Regions from separate parts of the Labrenzia sp. 5N genome, predicted to be linked through region 3. Evidence: predicted binding sites of a transcription regulator. Region 3 holds the regulator's gene; each other region holds the start of a gene.
What was found. Region 3 encodes PhoB, which activates phosphate uptake and scavenging genes when phosphate is short. Its sites were predicted from a motif close to TGTCATNNANCTGTCAT; they were not measured.
Positions count from the first base shown of each region.

Region 1: a site for PhoB is predicted at 2,901-2,917, ahead of HEP89_RS23715 (glycerophosphodiester phosphodiesterase family protein). Genes of this name have one in related genera too.
Region 2: a site for PhoB is predicted at 3,604-3,620, ahead of ppk2 (polyphosphate kinase 2). Genes of this name have one in related genera too.

Region 1 is NZ_JAAZTM010000020.1:703,670-709,560, reverse strand. It holds gene HEP89_RS23735 (fumarate hydratase) at 1-640, opposite strand, end outside; gene HEP89_RS23730 (YceI family protein) at 792-1,349, opposite strand; gene HEP89_RS23725 (cytochrome b) at 1,373-1,957, opposite strand; gene HEP89_RS23720 (YceI family protein) at 2,010-2,594, opposite strand; gene HEP89_RS23715 (glycerophosphodiester phosphodiesterase family protein) at 3,018-3,737, shown strand; gene HEP89_RS23710 (FecR domain-containing protein) at 4,148-5,179, shown strand; gene HEP89_RS23705 (FecR family protein) at 5,516-5,891, shown strand, end outside.
Region 2 is NZ_JAAZTM010000009.1:140,151-146,041, forward strand. It holds gene HEP89_RS10425 (hypothetical protein) at 1-233, opposite strand, end outside; gene HEP89_RS10430 (O-acetyl-ADP-ribose deacetylase) at 223-744, opposite strand; gene HEP89_RS10435 (ASCH domain-containing protein) at 741-1,166, opposite strand; gene HEP89_RS10440 (carboxyl transferase domain-containing protein) at 1,171-2,778, opposite strand; gene HEP89_RS10445 (TetR/AcrR family transcriptional regulator) at 2,854-3,495, opposite strand; gene ppk2 (polyphosphate kinase 2) at 3,718-4,626, shown strand; gene HEP89_RS10455 (Gfo/Idh/MocA family oxidoreductase) at 4,891-5,891, shown strand, end outside.
Region 3 is NZ_JAAZTM010000002.1:241,507-247,397, forward strand. It holds gene argF (ornithine carbamoyltransferase) at 1-68, opposite strand, end outside; gene HEP89_RS01915 (aspartate aminotransferase family protein) at 68-1,264, opposite strand; gene HEP89_RS01920 (GcrA family cell cycle regulator) at 1,706-2,242, shown strand; gene phoB (phosphate regulon transcriptional regulator PhoB) at 2,568-3,269, opposite strand; gene phoU (phosphate signaling complex protein PhoU) at 3,350-4,045, opposite strand; gene pstB (phosphate ABC transporter ATP-binding protein PstB) at 4,077-4,838, opposite strand; gene pstA (phosphate ABC transporter permease PstA) at 4,886-5,891, opposite strand, start outside.

The DNA of each region.
Region 1 (5,891 bases), on a different contig from region 3:
CCACCAGCCGGTCATGAGTCAGCAGGGATGGCGTGCCCTGGAACAGGAAGGTCTTGTTGGCCGAACCGCCACCCTTGGCCATGAACAGGAACTTGTAGGCATCTTCACCTTCGGCATAGAGCTCGATCTGTGCCGGCATGTTGTTGCTCGTGTTTTTTTCCTCGAACATGGAAATCGGCGCAAGCTGGGAATACCGCAGGTTCTTTTTGAAATAGGCGTCCCGGGAACCTTCGCCGAGTGCGGCTTCGTCCGACCCGTCGGTCCAGACCCGGCGGCCCTTCTTGCCCATGATGATTGCGGTGCCCGTGTCCTGGCACATCGGCAGAACACCGTGGGAGGCGATATTCGCGTTTTTCAGGAGGTCAAACGCAACGAATTTGTCGTTCTCGGTCGCTTCCGGATCTTCCAGGATCTTCTTCAGCTGTTCCAGGTGGCCTGGACGCAGGAAATGGTTGATGTCCTTGAAGGCCTCTTCGGCAAGAAGGCGTAGACCTTCAGCTTCGACAACCAGTACCTCTTCGCCGTTGAACTCGGCTGTCTTGACGTGGTCCGACGTCAATTTCCGATACGGGGTCTTGTCTTCTCCCTGAGGGAAAAGGGCGCTGTGCTGATAAGCTGGAGGTGTGAGCGGAGCGTTCATAGGAGGCTTTCCTGATCTGGCTGCTTCCCGTCACATCGGGAAGCGCTGGAACGTTGAGTGCTGTTCTCATACGGCAAAAAGGCTGCGGACGCCAAGTGCCGCAGCCTGATCAAATGGTCGGAGCCGGAAGTCTTGTTTGCCGAACGCGATGTCAGCGGATCGCCGTAAGATCCAGGGTAACGGTGACGATATCTCCGACCGTATCGGTGCCGACGCCGCTGCCAAGCTGATAGTCGAGCCTGTTGACTATGGCCGTCCCCTTAGCTGTGGCGGTGTCGCCCGCGATGTCCAGGGTGAAATCCATCTCGACCGGCTGGGAAATTCCCTTGATGGAGAGCGTGCCCTGTGCCCGGTAGCTGTTGCCTTCGACAAGCTCGACAGTGTCGGACGTGAATTCGGCCGTCGGGAAGTCCCCGGCGTTGAACCAGTCCTTGCCAGGCAGGGTGCCGTCGAACTGGGCGTTGCCGGTGGTGGCGCTCATGGGTTTGATTTCAGCGCTGATCTTGGCGGTTTCAGGGGCCGCAGGATCAAAATCGATGTCTGCTTCCCAGGACGCGAAGACGCCAGTCAGCGTGCCGCCGCCCTGTTTGACTTCAAAGCCGAGCTTGCTCTTGTCCGGATCGACTTTCCAGGTGTCGGCAAACGCCGGTGCGGTGAAGGTCGTCGCCGACAGGACTGCAACGGCATATGTAAAATGCTTCAATGTCATCTGCGGATTTCCAGTTCGTGTTGTCAGCTATCGGCCTTGGCGGGTGCGGTTGAAATCATGCGTTTCAACGTGGCGTCGCGGGCGATGAAGTGGTGTTTCAGCGCTGCTGCGACATGGACGGCAATCAGCGCGATCAGCAGGTAGGCGCCGTATTCATGCAGCAGCTTGAAGAAGGTTTCCGCCTGTTCCTGCGAACCAAGCACACCTGGAACCGGCAGATGCGGCACTGGCCAGGTGTTGAACAGGATGGTCGGAATGCCCCACGGCGAAGCCGACACCATGAACCAGCCGGTCAGTGGCAGAGCAAACAGAAGCGCGTACAGGCCGACATGCCCCAGATGCGCCCCGACCTTTTCCAGCGGGTGCATGTTGTCAGGCAGTTTCGGCGAAGGGTTGAGAAGGCGCCAGACAAGACGGAGCACGGCAAGCGTTAGAACCACAAAGCCGATCGACTTGTGCAACTGATAGAGCTCAAAGGTTGCCTGTTCGGTCGGGGGAAGCTGGTGCATGTAGAGGCCGAGGCCAAGCATGCCGATGATCAAGACTGCCATCGTCCAATGGAACGCAATGGCGATTCTTCCATACCCGGTTGAAGTGTTGCGCAGCATGGCGGCTCCTGGAAAACGGAGGCCGGTCTGTCCGGCCTCCGAGGGTGTTCGCTTAGTTGGTCGCGTCGGACTTGAGCGCTTCGGAATGGAAGGTCACGGTAATGTCGTCACCTACATAGGGAACATACATGTCCATTCCATAGTCGGAACGCTTCAGAACTGTGGAAACGGCAAAACCGGCAGCTTCCTTCTTCGCCATCGGGTGCTCACCAAGTGCTGTGACATCAACGGTCAGGGTCACCGGCTTGGTGATGTCCTTGATGGTCAGGTCACCGGTCACTTCCAGCTGGTTGTCGCCGGTCTTTTCGACCTTGGTGCTCTTGAAGGTCGCCTTCGGGAATTTTTCAGCGTCAAAGAAGTCCGCGCTCAGGAAGTGCGCGTTGCGCTCTGCCCAGAACGTGTCGAGGCTGCCGACGTCGATCGTGAATTCGATGGAGGAATTGGCAGGCGTGTCCTTGTCGATCAGCAACGTGCCTTCCCATTCGCCGAAACGGCCTTCGGTCGTGGAGTAGCCAAGGTGGTTATAGGAGAAAGCCAGGTTGGCGTGGGACTTGTCGAAGTCGTAGGCCACCGGTTCGGCAAGGGCGGTGCCTGCGACGAGGGAAAGGGCAAGCGCAGAAGCTGCGAGACGGATCATGATCAAACCTCATAGATGTTACCAGAAGCGTTCGCTCATGAACGCTGCAGACTGGAACATAGGAAGAAAATTGTGCGGTGCAATTTGACTGACTGTTCGTAAATGCTGAACAATAATTCAGTTGATTTCTTCACCGTTAACTGTGTGGCTTTGGAAAGATTTTCAAGCGTCAGGGGGATAGAAAGTCGACCCTGCGGTATTGGGGAAGAATCGCGATAGAGTTCCGAGACTGAAGTGAATTGTTCAGTCATTCAATTAAGAGTTGTCGCGACCGGTAAGCAACTGAAATTTCGAGGGAAGTTGCAGTGTCATCATTTCATCAAGAATTTCAGGCACCTGTTTCATCGACTTCCCTCTAGAGTGGCCGTTTGCCAGCCCTATCCAAGCTCCGGATATCACTCTGGAGACACAGGAGACCTAACCGTGAAACAAGCCGTCGTTGTGTGCCACCGCGGAGCCAGCCTTCAGGCTCCGGAAAACACGATTGCCTCGCTCGAGGGAGCAATTGCGCTTGGCGCCGAAGTTGTCGAGTTGGATGTTCGGCCGTCCAGGGATGGCATCCTCTACGTGATGCACGATGCAACTGTTGACCGGACGACGGATGGAAGTGGCCGAATTTCGGATATGACTTCCGACGAAATTGACCTTCTTGATGCAGGGAACTGGTTCAAGGAGACCTTCAAGGGCGAACGTGTTCCAAGGCTGGACACGTTTCTGGATACCTGCAAGGGCCGTATTGGCACCTATGTTGAGATCAAGGAAGGCGACCCTGCGGAAATTCGCGACATGCTGGCAGTCCGCGGCATGCTGAGTGACGCCTGGACGTTTTCGTTCGATCAGGCAATCCGCGCTGAAGCCCGTGCAAAGGTACCGGACCTGCGGCGCATGGTTCTTTACGCTCACGTTGGTTCGGTCGAGCGCGCCGTTGCCCAAGGTGCGCATATACTGGAATTCCATGAGGATGACCTGGAAGAGAAACTCATAAACGAGGCAAAGCAGGCCGGATTGATTACGCAGATGTTCTACGCCGGGTCTGAACGAGCCGTTTTCGAGAAAGCCGTGCGCTGCGGCGTCGAACAAATGAACATCGACCAGGTCGAAATTTTCAAGTCCGTGGAAAAAGAGCTTTTGGCAACCGTCTGACGCTTCGGCGTGATGCAACTCGCATTCAGACGGAAATCATTGACTGGCGTGGCCGGGAACCTACGGGTTCCTGGCCGTTTTGTTTTGGAATGATAGAAAAAATATTTTGAGCGTCATACGCCATTTCGATCAGGCATCGCAGGTATCTATGATTGTGATTTTTCTCTAGTTATCCAAAAACACAATCTTAAATAGTTTTAATATTAAAATTTTATCTAATATGGGAAAAAGTTGGAAACGTTAGATGATAGAACAATTTTTACTAAAAGAATGAAATAAAAAGGTTTCCCATTATAATTCAAGTCTTGTTAACGGGGGCGGAATAGCTTGCCGAGCTTCCGAAGCTGGGCCAAGAGAGGGCTCCCATGTCCAACAAAATAAACGTCAATTGCTCAGGTCAGGCCAGTTGCATGGCAGCAAAAGCTGATGACGTTGGACAGTTCTGGGATCTCCGGATGCGGTTGGCAGCGTCGCTTCTGCTGGCTGCCCTTATGGCCTTCTGGTTTTCTCAAGAGGCATTGTCGCAAGACGCGGAGACAGGTGGCACGCCGTGGCACTGGTCGGTCGAACGCGTCAGCGGCCGGGTCATGGTGCAAACCCGTGCCGGCGAGACCTTTGCCGTCAAGCGTGGCATGACGGTGCGCAAGGGATGGAAGATCAAGACCGGCGGTGGGCGTGTAGTCATCAATCGGGGTGAAGAAACATTCGTTGTTTCTCCAAATTCTGTTGTGACGCTTGAGCCGAAGGGCGTGCTGATCAAGCGAATGGTCGTCTACCAGGACCTTGGTCAGGTAGATGTGGACGTAAAGCGCCGGTGGTATCGGCATTTCAAAGTGGAAACCCCTTTCCTTGCCGCTGTTGTCAAAGGAACTCAGTTCAGGGTCAAGGTCGGCAACAGGACTGCGTCGGTCAATGTGGGGCGGGGCGTTGTCGGTGTTCATGACTTTGCATCCGGAGATCGTGCCGACGTAGGCGCCGGTCAGGCGGCCGCCACCAACCCTTCGCGCCGCGTCGGTTTATCCGTCAGCGGAAAGAACAAGCCTGCGGTGCGTTCTGGCCCCAAACGGGCTCCTTCATTCGAAACACGCGTCGTGAAGAACGTGCCAGCTACCAAAGCTGAAGCAAGAGCTGCCAATGGCGGCAACCGGGGCAATGCTGGAGATTCCCGCTCGGGGAACAACGGCAATGGCAACTCCGGTGGCAATGGCAACGGCAACTCCGGTGGCAACGGGAATGGCAACTCCGGTGGCAACGGAAACGGTAATTCCGGCGGCAACGGAAACGGTAATTCCGGTGGCAACGGAAACGGCAATTCCGGCGGCAATGGCAACGGCAATTCCGGTGGCAACGGCAACGGCAATTCCGGCGGCAACGGCAATGGCAATTCCGGTGGCAACGGCAATGGCAATTCCGGTGGCAACGGAAATGGCAAGGGTCGGTAACGCCACTCCGTCTGCGAAAAGGTATCGCTCGGGATATTAAGTCTCGCTGCTGCTGAAGACGTTCCAGGAATATGACGACAAGCAATCCGTATTGGCGGATACAAGTCGTGGAGGTCGGGCTGGGTAACTCCGTATTTTACGGAAGATTACCTAGCTCCTTTCTGTTTTGAAGTAGTCGTTTATCGCAACTAGTGACGAGCATAGGCAATATTTTCCGCCTGTCTTCACGTTGGGTTAAACGCTGAAATGCTACACAGGATGTGTAGAACTCAATAAACCTGTCCGTGGGTTCTGCGCACGGCATTGACAGTCAGTCGTAACGTGTTGAAGAGCAAGATGAAAAAAGACGCTATGTATTCAGTCGAGCGGAAAGCAGGATCACTTCTGCGGGTCCTCTTGCTTGCAGCTCTGGTTCTGCTTCCTGCTACTGCGAATGCTTCGGACTGGGTTGTCAAACGTGTGTCCGGCATCGTTTATTTCGTTGCGCCTGGCGTGGAAGCTTTCCGTGTCAAAAAGGGCATGGTGTTTGAAAAAGGCTACACCATCGGAACCAGGGCAGGTGCCCGCGCTCTCATAGGCAGAGGCAGCGAAACCATCGCCGTTGGGCCGAACACCACCTTTGCCATGTCGGCATTTCGCAGCAATGGAGCAAAGACCACACTGCTGCAGAGAAAGGGGACGATCGAGGTCGATGTTGAAAAACGGCAGCAGC
Region 2 (5,891 bases), on a different contig from region 3:
ACCGTGATGGAGTTCCGGCTCCCGTCGGCAAGGAGCGCGCTTCGTCCGGTTGCCAGCACGCTCACCTTCAGGCCGCCGACGGAGAGGGTGTCGCCCTTGTCGATATTGCCTTCGTCGAGCGCAACCAGGATGGCCGTCAGGGGCTGCGTCAGCTGTATGTCGGGATGCTGGTCACGGAACGCTGCTTCGATATCCGGGCCGCATTCCACCATCGAGCGGACTTCACCCTTCATGAGGTTTCCTCCCGAGTGCTGCCAGAAGATGGGCATGGCTTGCATCGTCGAAGGCAACCAGTGTGACGGTTTCGATTTCCGGCAGGTCCTCCAGAACCCGTTTGACAGTTTCCACCGCGATCGACGCGGCGCTGCCGGCTGGATAGCCGTAAATGCCGGTGGAAATGGCCGGGAAGGCTATGCTTCTGCAGTCGGTTTCTGCCGCAAGACGCAGGCTGGTTTCATAACAGGAGGCAAGAAGGTCCGCTTCGCCCGACGTGCCGCCTTTCCAGACGGGGCCGACCGTGTGGATGACGTGACGGGCGGGCAGGCGGTAGCCACTGGTGATCTTTGCGTTGCCTGTTTCACAGCCGTTAAGCGTCCTGCATTCGGCCAGGAGCTCCGGACCTGCCGCACGGTGGATCGCCCCGTCGACACCGCCGCCGCCGAGCAGCGACGAGTTGGCCGCGTTGACGATGGCATCCACGTCGAGCCGGGTGATGTCGCCTATGTGTGTCTCGATCCTGCTCACGGCTTGAGCTCCGGCTGCAGATCTTCAACAACCTTGAAGCGCTCGCAGACAAGGTCCATTTCCGGGTCAAATCCGCCGTTGCGTTCAAAGAAGACCTGATGGTCCCTGCGCCAGCCGGCGAGGTCATCATTCTCGCCTTCCGCCAGGGCGAAGTCTTCCCCGACATCGCAGAAGCGCACGACGGACACTTCCAGTGTTTCGATCACCAGCGCGGGGGTGTCGTCCCAGTTCAGTGCAATGTCCCGCCGTCCATGAACGGGCAGGACCTCACCACCGTCCTCATAGCTCTGCAAGGCACCGCATGTGGCGGTTTTCCTGCCGGCGCGGACAAGGGCGATGAGCTGGGCACACAGGTCCGCATTGTCGCCGAACTTGAAGGTTTCGGCGCCGGGGTATCTTGCTTTCAGCTCGTCGATGGACATCGGATCACATCCTGAAGAGACCGAAGCGCGTGTCTTCGATCGGGGCGTTGAGGGCTGCCGACAGGGAAAGGCCCAGAATGTCCCGGGTCTTGCGCGGGTCGACAATGCCATCGTCCCAGAGCCGGGCAGTTGCGTAAAGCGGGTGACCCTGCTGTTCGAACTGATCGATGATCGGTTGCTTGAAGGTTTTTTCCTCATCCGTCGACCAGCTGCCGCCCTTGCGCTCGATACCGTCGCGGCGGACGGTGGCAAGCACGCCGGCGGCCTGTTCGCCGCCCATGACAGAAATGCGGGAATTGGGCCAGGTCCAGAGGAAACGCGGCGAATAGGCCCGGCCGCACATGCCGTAGTTGCCGGCGCCGAAGGAGCCACCCACCAGCATGGTGATCTTCGGGACCGAGGTGGTGGCGACCGCCGTCACCAGCTTGGCACCGTCCTTGGCAATGCCGCCACTTTCATATTTGCGGCCGACCATGAAGCCGGTGATGTTCTGCAGGAACACCAGTGGAACCTTGCGCTGGGAACAGAGCTCGACGAAGTGGGCCCCTTTCACCGCGCTTTCGGAAAACAGAACGCCGTTGTTGGCGATAATGCCGACCGGCATGCCATGGATATGGGCGAAGCCGCAGACCAGTGTGGTGCCGTAGCGGGCCTTGAATTCATCGAAGCGCGATCCGTCGACGGTGCGGGCGATCACTTCGCGGATGTCGTAGGGCGTTTTCAGATCGGCCGGAACGACACCGAGGATTTCGTCCGGATCGTAGAGCGGGTCTTCCGGGCTCTGCAGCGCGACGGATGGGGTCTTGGTGCGGTTGAGGCTGGCGATGGCGCGGCGGGCGAGCGCCAGTGCGTGGGCATCGTCGCGGGCAAGATGATCGGCAACACCGGACAGGCGCGTGTGGACATCGCCGCCGCCGAGATCTTCCGCAGATACTTCCTCGCCGGTGGCGGCCTTCACCAGAGGCGGGCCGGCCAGGAAGATGGTGCCCTGGTTCTTGACGATGATGGTCTCGTCCGACATGGCCGGCACATAAGCGCCGCCCGCGGTGCAGGAGCCCATGACGACCGCGATCTGGGCGATGCCTTTTGCCGACATGTTGGCCTGGTTGAAGAAGATGCGGCCAAAGTGGTCGCGGTCCGGGAAGACTTCGTCCTGGTTGGGCAGGTTGGCGCCGCCGCTGTCGACCAGATAGATACAGGGCAGATTGTTTTCCGAGGCAATTTCCTGAGCGCGCAGGTGTTTCTTGACCGACATCGGATAATAGGTGCCGCCTTTGACGGTCGCGTCATTGGCGAGGATCATCACCTCGCGGCCTTCAACCCGGCCGATGCCTGCGATCATACCGGCGGCGGGAGCCGCGCCCTCGTACATCTCGTGGGCGGCCAGCATGCCGACTTCCAGGAAGGGTGAGCCGGGATCGAGCAGGCGGGAGACGCGTTCGCGCGGCAGGATCTTGCCACGGGACACATGACGCTGTCGGGCGGTCTCACCACCACCGTCCAGGGCTGTCTGGGCTGCTGCCTTGACGGTGTCCATGGCCGCTTCGTGGGCAGCGCGGTTTGCTGCAAACTGTTCGCTTCTCGGCGATAGGCTCGATTTCAGGATGCTCATGTCACCCGGTCTCCCTTGGATCAACCTTGTGGACGGTCGATTGAGTTCAGTTGCTTGCTCCCCACGCGTCCGGTTTCACGCCTGAGGGGCCGGAATGTCTCGGTTCTCCGGCGCAACGGCCTTGCGCGCCAGGTCCAGGTAAATCTCTTCGATATCCAGTTTCGACAGGCGGCCGCCTTGGCGGTACCAGCTCGGAATGCCAGTCAGCATGGCGATGATCGCGCGGGTGGCGACCCTCGGTTCGCGTACGCTGTAGCAGCCTTCAGCGGAGCCGGTTTCCAGAATACCCGTCAGGATGCCCTCGTAGCGGCGGCGCTCCGCTTCGACGATGTCGAAGTTGTCCGGTTCGAGATTGCGCAGTTCCATGTAGGAAATGAACACCTCGTCCGCCCGTTCCAGGTGATAGCGGATGTGAAAGCGGACAAAACGCTCCAGCGGGTCCATGTCAGCCGGAAAAGCCGCTTCGTCCCAGGCAGCAAGGAGTTCGCCCATGTGGGCGAGCATCAGGTCCTTCAGGATGTCCTGCTTGGTCGGAAAATGATTGTAGAGCGCGCCTGGCTGAACGCCGACATCGGCGGCGATTTCGCGCATGGAGACAGCGGCATAACCGTTGGCGGCAAAGCGTTTCAGGGCTGCCTTGCGCACACGTGCGGCAGTCTCCTGGCCTTTCGCGCCCGTTCTGGATCGGCTTTGCGGTCTTGCGGCTGCACTTGCCATCTTGGTTCTCCCTATCGCAAAAAATAAATGAACGTTCGTTCATTTGCAAGGGTAATTTGAGTGCGAAAGCGTTGCTGCTAGAAAGAATGACAGGGGAACAGGCGCGACTGTCAAAAAACTTTCATGGATAACCTGTTCACAGTCCTTGGGCATTCTGCGTCCGGTTGAATGCGCTGACGAACCTGGGCGTACCTCCGGGATGTATTTCAAAGGAACCGATTGATGACCGAAGAAAGTGCAAAAACCTGGGTTGAAGCGGAATGGGCAGACAGCCTGGACGAAGAGCTGGAAATGGAGATCGACGATTTTCTCGTCGCCAAGGATCTCGCCTTCATCTCCGCGAAGAAGCACAAGTCGACCATCGACCGGAACACCTATTTCCACGAGTTGCTGCGTCTGCAGGCCGAACTGGTGAAGCTGCAGGACTGGGTGCAGCATACCGGTGAGAAGATCGTGATCATCTTCGAGGGGCGCGACGCCGCCGGCAAGGGCGGGGTCATCAAGCGCATCGCGCAAAGGCTCAATCCGCGTGTCGCCCGTGTGGTGGCGCTGCCGGCACCAACCGACCGTGAAAAGACCCAGTGGTACTTCCAGCGCTACGTGCCGCATCTGCCGGCCGCCGGCGAAATGGTGCTGTTCGACCGCTCCTGGTACAACCGCTCCGGCGTCGAGCGCGTCATGGGCTTTGCCAGCGATAGCCAGGTGGAGGAGTTCTTCCACGATGTGCCGGAATTCGAACGCATGATCGTGCGCTCCGGTGTGCGGCTGATCAAATACTGGTTCTCCATCACGGATGAAGAACAGCAGCTCCGCTTCCTGATGCGCATCCACGATCCGCTGAAGCAGTGGAAACTGTCGCCGATGGACCTGGAATCCCGCGTGCGCTGGGAGGATTACACCAAAGCCAAGGAAGAAACCTTCGAGCGGACCAATATTCCCGAAGCACCGTGGTTCATCGTGGAAGGCAACGACAAGAAGCAGGCGCGCCTCAACTGCATCAGTCACCTCCTGTCGATGATCCCTTACGAAGATATCCCGCACGACCCGATCAAGCTGCCGGAACGGGTCTACAATTCCGACTATGAGCGCAAGGTCCTGCCGGAACATCTCTACGTGCCGGAGAAATTCTGAGCCGCGACAGTGCTCCCTTCACGGGCGCGGCGCTTCTATGTGAAATCGCGGTGAAAGACCTTCGATGTCTCCCCGGATCTCCGCTACGCTTGTTCGGGGGGACGCGGTTGGTGTGAATGCTGCCCGCGTTCAGCCGATGAGGCCGGATTCAAATCAGCTTTTCACCAGCGAGCAGGCCTTTCTCCGGCCTTTCTGCCCTTGCGGAGTTAAATCGTTTTATGTCATCTGGCGTGCGTACCTCAAAATCATGGGAAGGATGCCAGCATGACGGAAAAGACTATCAGGTGGGGGATCGTTTCGACCGCGAAAATCGGTCTTGATAAGGTCATTCCGGGCATCCAGCGGTCGAAGACCGGCACCGCCTATGCGATTGCTTCGCGAGATCTCGGCCGGGCAAAGGAAGCAGCGAAGGGTCTCGGCATCGACAAGGCCTACGGATCATACGAGGAGCTGCTCGCAGATCCGGAGATCGACGCGATCTACAATCCGCTGCCCAACCACATGCACGTGCCCGTGACGATCCAGGCGGTGAACGCGGGCAAGCACGTGCTTTGCGAAAAGCCGGTCGCGCTGAATGCCGACGAGGCAAAGCAGCTTCTGGACCTGCCGAAGGACAAGCTGGTTGCCGAAGGCTTCATGGTTCGAGCGCACCCGCAGTGGATCAAGGCGCGCGAGATCGTGCGGTCCGGCGATCTTGGTGAGCTGAAAGCGATCCAGACCTTCTTCAGCTACTACAACGATGACCCGGGCAACATCCGCAACAAGGCGGATATCGGCGGGGGGGCGCTGCTCGACATCGGTTGCTACACGATGCTGGCCGGCCGGTATTTCTTCGATGCCGAACCTCAGCGGGTCGTTTCGCTGATCGACCGAGATCCCGCCTTCGGCACCGACCGCATGACCAGTGCCTTGCTCGACTTCGGCAATAACCGGCATCTCAACTTCACGGTCTCGACCCAGCTGACGCCTTATCAGCGCATTCATCTGGTCGGTACGAAGAAGCGGCTGGAAATCGTCATTCCGTTCAACGCGCCGCAGGACGAAGCTGTCCAGATCCGGCTTGACGACGGCTCGCTGCTCGGCGATGCGGCGATGCAGTCGGATATCATCGCGCCTTGCGATCAATATGCCGAACTGGCGGACGTGTTGGGCCGGGCGATCACCGGTGAAGCGCCACTTCCTTATGGCGCGGAAGATGCCGTCCAGAACATGAAGATCCTCGACGCTATCTTCGCGTCGGCGGAAAAGGATGGCTGGGTCAGCAT
Region 3 (5,891 bases):
GCGCGCAATTCGTCGCCTTCGAAGTCCGTCAGATCCAGAAAGTTCCGGTAGGTTCCGTTTGCGGTCATCAGGCCGCTCCTTCCGCCAATTTCGCTTCCATGGCGACAGCAGCCTGTTCCAGGCGCTCGACAGCAATGGAAATTTCCTCTTCGCTCATGGTCAGCGGCGGCATGATGCGCACCACGTTATCGCCGGCAGGAACTGCCAGCAGACCGGCTTCACGGGCTGCAAGCACATAATCTGCCACCGGCACCACGCATTTCAGACCGAGCATCAGGCCGTTGCCGCGTACTTCGGCCAGAACGTCCGGATGGCTATCCACCAGTCCGGCCAGCTTCTGCTTGAAGCTGAGCCCCTTCTGACGGACACCTTCCAGGAACCCGTCTTCCAGAACGACGTCCAGAACGGCATTGCCGACTGCCATGGCCAGCGGATTGCCGCCAAAGGTGGTGCCGTGGGTCCCGGGGGACAGCGCCGCTGCCGTTTCTGCCGTTGCAAGACATGCGCCCATCGGGAACCCGCCGCCGATACCCTTGGCGATTGCCATCAGGTCCGGTTCCACGCCCGCCCACTGGTGAGCGAACAGCTTGCCGGTCCGTCCGACACCGGTCTGGATCTCGTCGAAGATCAGCAGAATGCCGTTGTCATCACAGATCTTGCGCAGCGCACGCAGGAAATCGGCCGGAATTTCGCGGATCCCGCCTTCGCCCTGCACGGGCTCGATGGCGATCGCGGCCGTTTGCGGACCGATGGCATCTTTCAGCGCATCCAGGTCTCCTGCCGGCACCTGGTCGAAACCGGGAGCCTTCGGGCCAAAGCCTTCAAGATATTTCGCCTGGCCGCCAGCCGCGATGGTCGCGATGGTCCGGCCATGGAAAGCGCCTTCGAAGGTCACGATGTGGAACCGCTCGGGGTTGCCGTTGTCATAATGATAACGGCGCGCGCATTTGATGGCAGCTTCCATCGCTTCCGCACCGGAATTCACGAACAGCACCTTGTCGGCAAAGGTTTCCGCGCACAGGCGCTGCGCCAGTCGTTCGCCATCCGGGATCTGGTGTAGGTTGGAGGTATGCCACAGCTTGGCTGCCTGATCCTGCAATGCCTTGACCAGATGCGGATGGGCATGACCGAGTGCGTTGACCGCGATGCCGGAACCGCAATCGAGGAATCGTCGGCCATCGGTGGTAACCAGCCAGACGCCTTCCCCATGATCGAAAGAAAGGTTCGATCTTGCGTAATTTCCGAATAGTGCAGTCGCGGACATAACCTCGTTTGTCTCCTTTAAACGCCCCTGCTGTCCCCTGCGTCGCCCCGACGCCGGGCCGTCACCTTGAAAAGATGCCGAAGGGCCAAAACGCAACGTGCCGCCCCGATGAGGCGGCACGCAGCGGCTTTCTTATACACTGCCGGTACCATGCACTGTCAATGGAAATGGCGCACAAGACATTTCATGTGCTGCGGAGGGCGGATTTCATAAAATTCTCAATGACCTCGCCATAATTGGGGAAAAGTCGTTTCATCCCCAACTGGTTTGGGTCGAGTGGTTGCCTGACAAATTAACGTTATTGTAACCTCTCAGCAATCAGACACGAGATCTCGTGAGGCAAATCACCAAGAGGCACTAGATCTGCCAGCATTAAGCGTGCTTGCGCATGCTTAACACGGGGTTAATGGCCGCAGGACGGTCAAACTAAAGGGTGCGGCAATGAGTTGGACAAACGAACGAGTTGAGCTTCTCAAAAAGCTTTGGGGCGACGGCTTGAGCGCAAGCCAGATCGCAGGCGAACTGGGTGGTGTTACCCGTAACGCCGTGATCGGCAAGGTGCACCGCCTTGGCCTGTCCGGCCGCGCCAAGTCCACCTCTTCAAGCGCCAAGCCGCGCCGGCCGCGCACCGCAGCTCCTGCAACGGGTGCAGCGCCGAAGAAACCGACGACGTCACATCCGCAGTCGATCGGCGCGACGGCCCTGAAAGCAGACATCTCGCCTGCACCAGTGGTGGCCGCCAAGCCACGCGTAGAGCCGATTGCAGAGCTCGTTCCGATCTCGCAGCGGGCAACCATCCTGACGCTGACCGAGCGGACCTGCAAATGGCCGATTGGCGACCCGGCAACCGACGACTTCTACTTCTGCGGCCGCCAGTCCGATGCCGGCGTCCCCTACTGCGCTCATCACTGCAAGATCGCGTATCAGCCGGTCGCCGACCGCCGCCGCGACCGCAAGACGATGGCTCAGGCAGGCTGATAACCGCGCACCGAAGCAATTCATGAGAAAGCCCGCCATCTGGCGGGCTTTTTTTGTTTGGGCCTTCCATTGACCAGATGCCCGACCCCGAACAGTGACCTCCCACGGCTTAATCACGGCACCGATCCATGCAGTTTCCGTTCCATCAAATCAAACCTTGTTTGACCGCTCCGCCACGACAGTGACTGCAGGATCAGCCCCGACACCGACACAACTGATGGGGTGGTCGCAGAAGAGAACCTTGCTCCGCGAAAGGCACATAACCGCTGAGAAACAAAAAGCCCGCTTGAAAGCGGGCTCCTTAATTCCATTCTGCAAGTTGCGCTCAGGCAGTGGCAGAGGTGAACTGGTCATTGAAGGCGTATCCGGCACCACGGACGGTACGGATAGGATCCTTCGCCTTGCCCTTGTTCAGAGCCTTGCGCAAGCGACCGACGTGAACATCGACAGTGCGTTCGTCCACGTAGACATCGTGACCCCAGACCCCATCCAGCAGTTGTTCACGGGAGAAGACACGGCCAGGCGATGTCATCAGGAATTCCAGCAGGCGGAATTCCGTCGGCCCCAGGTGTATTTCCTTGGTGTTGCGGCGAACACGGTGCGTTTCGCGATCCAGTTCGATATCGCCAGACCGCAACATGCTGGACACCACTTCCGGGCTTGCCCGGCGCAGGATGGCGCGCACGCGGGCCATCAATTCCGGTACCGAGAAAGGCTTGACCACGTAGTCGTCGGCACCGGTCGACAGGCCGCGGATGCGCTCTGCTTCCTCACCGCGTGCCGTCAGCATGATGACCGGCAGGCGCTCGGTATCCTCGCGCGCCCGCAGGCGGCGGCACAGTTCAATTCCGGACAGGCCCGGCAGCATCCAGTCGAGCAGCAACAGATCCGGCAGGCTTTCCCGCAGGCGGATTTCCGCCTCGTCACCCCGGACACAGGACTCGACCGAGTACCCTTCCGCTTCCAAATTGTATCTCAAAAGAAGGCTGAGCGGTTCTTCGTCTTCAACGATGAGCACCTTCGGCATACATCTCGCTCCAATTACCGCAACCGGCGCCGAAGCGCCGGCCGTTAAGATCTTCTGCAAATCCGACGATTACCAGCGGGTCAGACCGCGCCTGTTTCGTCGACCTTTGCCCGGTCTTCCGGCAAACGCTCGCCAGTGACCATGTAGTAGACGTTCTCGGCGATATTCGTCGCGTGATCGCCGATGCGCTCGATGTTCTTTGCGCAGAACAAGAGATGGACGCACTGGGTAATGACCCGCGGGTCTTCCATCATGTAAGTCAGGAGTTCGCGAAAGATCGACGTGTAGATCGCGTCGACCTCGGCGTCGGCTTCCTGAACCCGGCGGGCGGCTTCCGCATCCTTCCGGGCGTAGGCATCCAGCACCTGCTTGAGCTGCGAAAGAGCGAGTTCCGTCATGTGCTCCACACCGATCGCAAGCTTCTTCGACTGCAAGTCGCTGTCGATGGCGATGACGCGCTTGGCAACGTTCTTTGCAAGATCGCCAACACGCTCCAGGTCATTGGCAATGCGCGTTGCGGCGGTGATTTCACGCAGGTCCTGCCCCATCGGCTGGCGGCGGACGATCAGCTCGATCAGCTTCACTTCAAGTTCGTTGTAAAGGCTGTCCAGCCGGACATCGCCCTTGATCGTCGCCTTGGCAAGCTCCAGATCCTGCGACACCAGCGCGGACACCGCATCGGCGAAAGCCTTTTCGGCAATACCACCCATTTCGGCAACCTTGCCGGCCATGGCCGTCAGTTCGTCATCGTAAGCCGAGACTGTATGTTCAGACATCCTGTGTCCCCTTCAGAAACCTAAAAAATGCTTAGCCGAAGCGGCCCGTAATATAGTCCTGCGTACGCTTGTCCTTCGGATTGGTAAAGATGTCCTCCGTCAGACCTTCCTCCACCAAAATACCCAGGTGGAAGAACGCGGTACGCTGAGACACACGGGCAGCCTGCTGCATCGAGTGGGTCACGATCACGATGGTGAAGTTTTCCCGCAGTTCGTCGATCAGCTCTTCCACCTTCGCGGTCGCGATGGGGTCGAGCGCCGAGCACGGTTCGTCCATAAGGATCACTTCCGGGCTGACGGCAATCGCACGGGCAATGCACAGACGCTGCTGCTGACCGCCCGACATGCCGGTGCCCGGCTCGTCCAGACGGTTCTTGACTTCTTCCCAAAGCCCGGCCTTCTGCAGGCTGGAGGCAACGATTTCATCAAGCTCGGACTTGTTGCGGGCCAGACCATGGATCCGCGGACCGTACGCAATGTTGTCGTAGATCGACTTGGGAAACGGGTTCGGCTTCTGGAAAACCATGCCGACCTTGGCACGCAGCTGTACGGGATCGACCTTGGGATCGTAGATGTCTTCACCGTCGATCTTGATCGACCCTTCCACACGGCAGATGTCGATGGTGTCGTTCATGCGGTTGATCGTCCGCAGGAACGTCGACTTGCCACATCCGGACGGACCGATGAAGGCAGTCACGGACCGCGGCTGGATCTCGATGTCCACGTCCTTGATGGCGTGGGTATCGCCATAATAGACCTGCACCTTGTTCGCGGAAATTTTGCTGTCGGTCATGGTTTTCGCCTGTTCAAAATTCGGCATCTCGTTCATCGGAGCAATCCTTACCAGCGGCGTTCAAACCTGCGGCGCAGGATGATAGCGATAATGTTCATGGTCATGAGGAAGACCAGCAGCACGATGATCCCGCCCCAAGCGCGTTCATAGAAAGCCGGGTCGGCGCGTTTCGCCCACTCGTAGATCTGGGCCGGCATGGCCGAGTTCGGAGAGAAGAAACCGGCAGCCACACCGTCCGGGAAATTGGAGGCGATGAAGCCGACCATCCCGATCAGGAGCAGCGGAGCGGTTTCCCCAAGCGCCTGTGCCAGACCGATGATCGTGCCGGTCAGAATGCCCGGCATTGCCAGCGGCAGGACATGGTGGAAGATCGACTGCATCTTGGAGGCGCCAATGCCAAGGGCCGCATCGCGGATGCTCGGCGGAACGGCCTTCAAGGAGGCGCGGGTGGAGATGATGATCGTCGGAAGTGTCATCAGCGTCAGCACCAGGCCACCGACCAGCGGTGCGGATTGCGGCAGATGCATGAACTGGATGAACACCGCCAGACCGAGAATACCGAACACGATGGACGGAACGGCGGCCAGGTTGGAGATATTCACCTCGATCAGATCTGTGAACTTGTTCTGCGGAGCGAACTCTTCCAGGTAGATGGAAGCGGCCACGCCGATCGGCAGCGACAGGAACAGCACCACCAGCATCATGAACAGCGACCCGATCATGGACGCCCCGATGCCGGCCTGCTCCGGACGGCTGTCGGAAGCATCGGTTCCGGTGATGAAGGCCCAGTTGAAGCGTTTCTCCAGAATGCCGGCGGACTGCATCTGGTCAGCCAGATCCAGGTGTGCGGCATCCAGGTTCTTGTCTTCGGCAAGATCCTCGCGCTTGACGCGGCCCTTCAGGTAGCCGTCGACACGGGATGAGGCGATCAGCTCGAAGGTTACCGTCGAACCGATCTTGTCCGGGTTGGCAAGCGCAAAGTCACGGACCGTGGCGGCAGCACCCGACGAGAACAGCTTCTGCAGGTCTTTTGCCGACATGTCTGTGGTGATG